Linked DNA regions of Prosthecobacter sp.. The protein of the gene in region 1 interacts with the protein of each later gene in a pairwise test. Links are inferred from orthologs where the notes say so. Each region holds a gene or a part of one and is shown on either strand. Other genes may lie near its edges.

Region 1 (3,406 bases):
GGCTCTGCGGTAGTGGCGAAACGCTTCAGCGGCGAAAGTGAAGATGACCGGCGCTACCGCGAGATCGTGGACAAGCTCTTCAGCATCGTGGTTTTTGAGAATGACCTGAAGGATGGCAATTGGTCGCCGGATTTTGATGCCGCGCGCAAATCGAGCCGTAACGCGGAGCTGGACAAGGCCTTCGCCTGGTTCGCCGAGCGGCACATCGACGTGCGAGGTCATTACCTCATGCAGGTGGCCACGCCGTTCAATCTGCACGGCATCAAGGACAACGCGGTAATTCGCGAGCGCACGCTCGACAGTGTGCGAGAGCGCCTGGCCTTTGTGAAGGATCGCGTCGTCGAGTGGGACGTGATCAATCATCCCATCGCCTGGGATGGCGCGGACATGCTGAACAAGCGCCCCGGCCTGGAAAAGCTCGACCGCGAGGTCTTCACGCTGGCAAGATCGCTCACGAAGCTGCCTTTCTTCATCAATGAGGATCAGGTCTTCCGACCAGGGCCGCAGCATGACGACACTTTTGCCTACATCGAGGCGCTGAACGCCGACGGCTTCACGGTCGCGGGTCTCGGCAACCAGGCGCACTTCCATGAGAGCTACCTGCCGTCCCCGGAGCATCTGCTGGCGGTGACGGATCGTTTCGCGAGGATCGTGCCGCATCAGTCCATCACGGAATACGACATCGTGACCACCGAGGACGAGGAACTGGCGGCGGACTACACGCGTGATGTGCTCATCGCCGTCTTCAGCCATCCGGCTTACACGAGTTTTCTTCTCTGGGGCTTCTGGGAAGGCTCGCACTGGATACCAGAGGCGGCCTCATGGAACAAGGACTGGAGCATCCGCAAGCGTGGTGAGGTGCTGGAGGAATGGATCGGTCGAAAATGGCGCACCGAGGTGACATTGATGACCGACGCGAACGGCATGGTGAAATGGCGCGGCTTCCCCGGCTGGTATGAGGTGCATGCGGCGGGCCAAAAGCCGGTCGTTTTGAAACCACAGTGGTGAGGAAACCCCGAAACCACATCCGACAATCAAAGTTGAAGCAAGGAACACCATGAACACGACCTTCTTCCACATTCCGCAAAGCCGCCGCGCCCTTCTCCGCAGCCTGCTTCTCACCACTGGCGGCATCATCACGAGCGATCTTTACGCCGAGGCGCTCGCACTCACGCCGCGTGCGACGGAGGGGCCGTATTATCCCGACCATCTACCGCTGGATCAGGACAACGATTTAACGCAGATCATCGGCGGCAAAGCGCCCGCAGGCGGCATCGTGACGGAGTTTGGCGGGCGTTTGCTGAATGCGGATGGCAAGCCGCTTTCCAATCACGTCATCGAACTCTGGCAGGCAGACACGAACGGCTGCTACATCCACAGCCGTGGCACGCAGAAGGGCAAGGAGCGCGATCCACAGTTTCAGGGCTTTGGCAAGATCACCACGAACGCGAAGGGCGAGTACCGCTTCCGCACGATCAAACCCGGCCTCTACACGGGCCGCACGATTCACTGGCACATCGCGGTGAAACAAGGCGACAAGCGCATGCTGACCACCCAGTTGTTCATCGCCGGTGTGCCGCAGAATGACCGCGATGGCATCCTGCGTGGCATGGGCACCGATGCGCAGCGCCTTTCGGTGATTCGTGAGTTCAAACCGGTCAGCAAGGAGAGCCAGGAACTCGTCGGCACTTGGGACATCGTGCTCGGCAAGACTCCGGAGGAGCCGGAGCAGCGCCGTGGAGGTCCGGGACCACCGCCGCCTCGTGGTCGCCGTGACAGCGCGTCTGTGGGCGATCAAGACATCAAAGACCTACTGTTTGGGCCTGCGCCGTTTTGATCTGAGTTTTTAGCCGGTCACTCCAGAGCCGCCTAAAGGCGGGACTACAATACTCAGAGGCTTCACTTCTTCGGCTGTCGCTGGCGCACGCACTCAAACAAGCACACGCCGGTGGCGACGGAGACGTTGAGACATTCGACTTTGCCTGCCATGGGGATCTTAACGAGGAAGTCGCAGTGCTCCCCGGTGAGGCGGCGCATGCCGGGGCCTTCCGCGCCCATGACGATGCCGATGCCGCCTTTGAGGTCGATGTCGTAGAGGCTCTGCGTGGCTTCATCGCCTGTGCCGACGAGCCAGATGCCGAGTTCCTTGAGCTTGTCCATCGCGCGGACGAGATTGGTCACGCGGATGAGCGGGATGTTCTCCGCCCCGCCGCAGGCCACGCGCACGACGGTTTCACTGATCGGCGCGGATTTGTCCTTCGGCATGATGACAGCACAGACACCGGCCGCGTCAGCGGTGCGCAGGCAGGCACCGAGATTATGCGGGTCCTGCACGCAGTCGAGAATGAGCACCAGCGGACTTTCCTTGCCTTCGAGCAACGTGGCGATGTCGCCCTCCTCATAGATGCGCACCTTGTTGTCGGAGCTGGAGTGGCGGTTCTGACGGGCGATGGGTTGTTGGGGACGCATGAGATTCAGTGGATAGTGGGCCGTGAATGGGATTTGGCAAAATGATAGAAGCGCGGGCTTGAAGGCTGTGTGAAGTGACGGGAGGAGTTTGAGATGAAGGCATCTCTCAAGCGTTGGTGGTCGCGAATCGCCGTTTTGGCGGCGCTGGGTGTCGCATTCGTGTTTGGGTGCGAGTGGTGGGTCGCGAGAACGGCGAAAGGGAGCTGTTTCGATGACATGAAAGCGGTGCCAGAGGCTCCGGTGGCGGTTGTTTTGGGCACTTCACCGCGCTTGGCCGATGGAAGGGCCAATTTGTTCTTCCTCCCGCGCATGGAAGCGGCTGCCGCGTTGTTCAAGGCGGGCAAGGTGAAGGCGTTGATCGTCAGCGGAGACAATGGCACGCGGGGTTACGATGAACCGACGGAGATGAAGCGCGTGCTGGTGCAGATGGGCGTGCCTGAGTCGCGGATTGTGTGTGATTACGCAGGTTTCCGCACTCTGGACTCGGTGGTGCGGGCCAAGGAAGTGTTCGGGCAGCAGCGGCTGATTTTTGTTTCACAGGGATTTCATAATGCGCGGGCGATCTATCTGGCTCGGGCATTTGAGATCGAAGCGTGGGGCTTGAACGCGAAGGCCGTGCCGGTGACACTGTCGGTGAAGACGTTCCTACGCGAGAAACTGGCCTGCGTGAAGGCGGTGCTGGATGTGAACGTGCTCGGCACACGGCCGAAGTTTCTCGGCGAGAAGGTCGCGGTGCCGGTGGAGTGACCTACAACCAAACTGTTAGCGCACGGCGCAGATCAGGGCTGGGGGTGACACGCAGTTCCTCGCCCACTTCCAAACGGGCCTTGTGGCCGTTTTGACTGATCTCGAGGAAGACGGGAAGAGTGCCGGGGAATTGAGAGAGAACCTCGTGGATGCGTTCGAGATCGGTCTCATCGTGCTGGCGGGTGTTAAG
Region 2 (4,277 bases), on another replicon or contig:
CAATCTTCAAAAGGGACGCTCCAAAGGCGTCCCTTTTGCTTTCCAAGCGTTCTTCATTCATCATTCTGCTTTCCATGTCTCCCACCCGCCTCGAACTCATCGGCACTGAAGTCGCCCTCGTCTGGAGCGATGGCTCGGAACAGTTCATCGCCATGGAAAAGCTCCGCGCTGCTTCGCCGAGTGCCGAAAACACCGGCGAGCGCGACCTGCTTGGCAACAAGATCGGTGGCACCAACCAGAAAGCCTTTCCCGGCGTCACTGTGAAGGACTGGCGCATGATCGGCGGTTACGCCATCCAGTTCGACTTCAGCGACGGCCACAACACCGGTCTCTACACCTTCGATTACCTGAAGGCGCTTTGATGGATGCCGTTCGCTATTCCTGAGGTGTTCTCGATCCCTTCTGCTCCGGCTTTGCAGGCACGGGGGTCAGTTGGTCCTTCAAGGAGCCGAACGCAGGCAGCAAGGGCAGATTCATCAATGTGTCGCTGATGAACGATTCTCCTTCATCAATGGGATGTGCTTCTCCGTTCCATGCGGTGTTGCCAAACTTGCTCACCGCCCAATAGATCGTTCTCAAATGAGCGGCAGACTTTCTGGTGTCAAAATCAGAGGGGCGCTCCATCTGGCATTTGATGACTTCCGCCATGATCCAGTCCGCCTGTTCCTTGGTGTAGTAGAGATCGTTGCCTTTCGGATCGACTCCTGCCGGGACTTTGCGCCGGTGCGCCTCATAAAGCCAGTCGTGGATCAGGTAGGCCGGGGCATAGGTCCACGGTGAAAAACCCTTCTGCGCCCATAGAAGATGCGGAATGCTGCCGCCATCTGTCTCGATGCTGCCGGGCTTGATGACTTCGCCATTGGGGCGTTTGAATGAAAACACCGGATTCTTGTTCCGCGCATACACGAACCGGTCAGGCTTCATCCACTCAATGCACGGGCGGCCCACGATGACTCCCTGGCCGTCTACCTTCTGATAAAAACGGGTCCCGGCGCATGAACACAAACTCAGCATGAGAGCCCAGGCGGTGGCAAAAGTGTGGAAGGATCGGTGATGCATCGTGATTGAGCTGGTTGTGGCTACTTTTCTCCCACCACGCTGACGACAATGCTGCGCGTGTGCGGCGCACGGCGGTGTTCGAAGAGAAAAATGCCCTGCCAGGTGCCGAGCGCGAGGCGGCCATTCACGACGGGGATTACTTCGGAGGTGCGCGTCAGCGCCATGCGCAGATGGCTCGGCATGTCATCCGGGCCTTCGTGCGTGTGAACGAAGTAGGGCGTGTCTTCCGGCACGAGATGGTCAAAGAAGCTGTGCAGGTCCGTGCGTGCGGAGGGATCGGCGTTCTCGTAGATCACCAGGCTCGCGCTCGTGTGCTGCACGAAAACCGTCGCCGTGCCGGTGTGGATGCCGCTGGTGCGCACGATCTGTTGGCAACGTTCCGTGATCTCGTAGGTGCCCTTGCCCCGGGTGGGAATGGAGAAGGTGTCAGCGTGCGCGGCCATGGACGCAGCTTTAGAAGCGGTCTTCCTTCAAATCAAGCAACGCGCCGCCGAGATGCGCCGCCACATCGCCCGCGCAAAGCGATTCAGCGGCGATGTGATCCCGCGTGAGCGCGATTTCCGCCGCGCGACCGCACAACCAGGCCGCCAGACCTGCCGTGCGATGCAGCGGGATGCGCTGCGCGGCCCAGGCGGCACACACGCCGGACAACACATCGCCCATGCCACCGCTTGCCATGCCGGGGTGGCCGGTGGTGTTGAAGAGCGTCGGCTGGCCGCGTGTGGCGATGACCGTGCGCGCGCCTTTGAGCAGCAGCGTGCGGCCCGGAGCCGTTTCAACGAGCGCCTCGGTGACTTTGCGGCGGCTCATGCCGTGCCAGCCGGGGTAATTGCGCAGCAGCCGGTCCAGTTCACCCGGATGCGGTGTCATGAGGCGCGGAAGCTTGCCGGTCTTGTCCAAAATCTCAGGATGCTGCGCCAGCAGGGTCAACGCATCCGCATCGACGATGGTTGGCATCTTCGCCTGTCGCAGCACATCGAGGATTTCCTTCTCGTGATCAAAACCAAGCCCAGGACCAATCGCCAGCGCATCGAATCGCATCTCCAGCACGTCGCGATAGTCATCCACGGCCTTCACCATCACTTCCGCAGGCACGCGGGGAGCGATTAGAGGATACACGTCCTCCTTCACCAGCAGCGTGACGAGCCCCGCGCCGGCACGCAAAGCACCACGGCAGGCCAGCTCCGCCGCGCCGAGAAATCCCGGTGAACCGGCGATGATGCCGACGCGCCCAGCCTCGCCCTTGTGCATGTCATGCGGACGCCGTGGCAGCCAGGAACGCAGCACACCCGGTGTGAGCGCTTGCGCGGACGCATCGCCTTCGCACTCCGCCAATGCACGCAATGGCACCAGCACGATGCGTCCGACGTAATGATCCGCACCATCTTCGAGCAAGCCTGCCTTGATCTGCGCCACCACGGCGGTCAGATCGGCCTCGACAGCATCCACACAGGCATCGCCATGATCGCCATCGAGACCGGAGGGAATGTCCATCGCGATGGTCAGCGCGTGCTTTTGCGTGCGCAGCGTGTTCATCTCACGCGCCAGCGTCTGCAATTCGGGCTTCATCGGTCCTTGCGCACCGATGCCAAGCAAACCATCAAGGCTCACGAGCGGCCCGGCAGGAAAATCAAACGTTGTCGCGTCTTCAATCACCCGCACATGGCTGCGAATCGAAGCGAAATGTCTGCGTGGCAGATCCTTCATCGCCTCCGGCTCACAACTCAGCCGCGCATGCAGCTTCCAGCCTTCCGCGACGAGTTCCCGTGCCGCGACGAGCGCATCACCGGCGTTGTTGCCCTTGCCGAGAAACAGCACCAGCGAACCTGCACGCGGCGCGAATTGCCGCACCACGTCCGCGATGCCGCGTCCTGCTTCCTCCATCAATGCGGCCGCGCTCACTCCGCGTGCGAACGCGGCTTCCTCGCATTGCTGCATCTGGCGGCAGGTGACGATCATGGGCGTTCGGCGGCGTGCAGCAGCAGCGCCTTGAGTTCGTGGGCGGATGGCAATGACTCCTGCGGCGTGAGGGTGGCAGGACGGGCAACCACACGGGTGCCTTTGGCAGCTGTGTCCAGGGCGCGGGTGACGCGGCCTAGCTGGTTAATGTCTGGCGCTCCCAGCACAAAGAGATACATCACGCGCTCATTATCACGCCTCAACCCGTCTTGCAGCTGCGCCACGGCCTCAGGCGTGTCGGGGATCACCGCAAAACGCAGTGAGCGTGCCACTGACTGGCCTGTGACCTCATGCGCGATGCTCATCAATTCTGCGATGGCCAGTGACGTTCTTCCAAAGCGTGTCGCATCCTCGCTGTAAAGCGCCAGCGCCATCACGATCTCACGCGGGCGTGTTTTGCCGGTCAGTTCGGCATCAATGGTGGAGCGGTCATCGCCAAATCGTGCGCGCCGCACCGTGTAGCCCATGTTCTCCGCGCCCATGGTCGATTCCAGGTAGCCGGGGATGCTCAGATAACGATCCGGTTTGCCCAAGGCCTCGCGCACGATGTCCGCATGCCGCTGGATGCCTTCCACACTGATCGGACGCCGCAGCGCCATCGCATACTTGAAGGAACGATCCGCCGCCTGATCCTTCTTCCACTGCCAGATGCCAAACGAGGCGATGCCGAGCAGGATCGTTCCAGCGGGCAGCATGACGAGGGCGAAGCGAATCCAGCGTCCAGGGTCAGAGTTCGGTTGGGTGGCTTCAGTCATGACTGCCAAGAAGCATCGCTTTGCCTGACGAACAAGCGCGTAACTGCCTGTTCTGCATCATGGCGGCAGATGCACCAGCAATTCGGCCACCGAATGCTGCTGACCGGGCAGCACCAAATCAGGCCGGATATCGGCCAGCGGTTGCAGCACAAAGCGGCGGAGGTGCAGCCGGGGATGCGGGAGGATGAGTTCGGGATCGTCACTGATGACAGCGTCCGCATAGAGCAGATCGAGATCGAGCGTGCGCGGTGAATTGCGTTCCCGCTGCTCCGGGCGGCCCAAGGCGGATTCGACGGCCTTGAGGTGCGCATGCAAGTCGTGGGGCAGGCAATCGGCCTCGATCTCGATGACCGTGTTCAGAAACGATTGTGTGCCAGGCGCGCAACCGACCGGTTCGGTTTCATAGACCGGTGCGCGGGCAGTCAGTTTCACACCGGGAATACGTTCGAGCAGCAGTTCGATGCCGCGCCTCATGTTTTCAGCGCGATCACCGAGATTCGAGCC

What was found. The genes of interacting proteins can lie anywhere in the genome.
Region 2: the proteins of rlmB (region 1) and U1A53_RS24020 interact in binary tests that used the Escherichia coli proteins (3 or more experiments, as listed by UniProt). The link is inferred for Prosthecobacter sp. from one-to-one orthologs.

The regions. Positions count from the first base shown.
Region 1 is NZ_JAXMIH010000006.1:74,123-77,528, forward strand. Bases 685-3,406 are described here. They hold rlmB (23S rRNA (guanosine(2251)-2'-O)-methyltransferase RlmB), read right to left. Parts: upstream 2,470-3,406; coding sequence 1,900-2,469; downstream 685-1,899. Other genes in these bases: U1A53_RS03170 (endo-1,4-beta-xylanase), read left to right, coding at 685-1,008; U1A53_RS03175 (hypothetical protein), read left to right, coding at 1,058-1,837; U1A53_RS03185 (ElyC/SanA/YdcF family protein), read left to right, coding at 2,686-3,216; dnaE (DNA polymerase III subunit alpha), read right to left, coding at 3,218-3,406. In the rest of the region: more of U1A53_RS03170, read left to right, coding at 1-684. UniProt on the Escherichia coli protein: Specifically methylates the ribose of guanosine 2251 in 23S rRNA.
Region 2 is NZ_JAXMIH010000024.1:102,810-107,086, reverse strand. The notes cover bases 766-3,765. They hold U1A53_RS24020 (NAD(P)H-hydrate dehydratase), read right to left. Parts: upstream 3,019-3,765; coding sequence 1,513-3,018; downstream 766-1,512. Other genes in these bases: U1A53_RS24015 (hypothetical protein), read right to left, coding at 3,015-3,765; U1A53_RS24025 (secondary thiamine-phosphate synthase enzyme YjbQ), read right to left, coding at 1,080-1,502; U1A53_RS24030 (DUF1353 domain-containing protein), read right to left, coding at 766-924. Also shown: U1A53_RS24035 (DUF971 domain-containing protein), read left to right, coding at 75-362; more of U1A53_RS24030, read right to left, coding at 376-765; more of U1A53_RS24015, read right to left, coding at 3,766-3,773; folK (2-amino-4-hydroxy-6-hydroxymethyldihydropteridine diphosphokinase), read right to left, coding at 3,831-4,277. UniProt on the Escherichia coli protein: Bifunctional enzyme that catalyzes the epimerization of the S- and R-forms of NAD(P)HX and the dehydration of the S-form of NAD(P)HX at the expense of ADP, which is converted to AMP.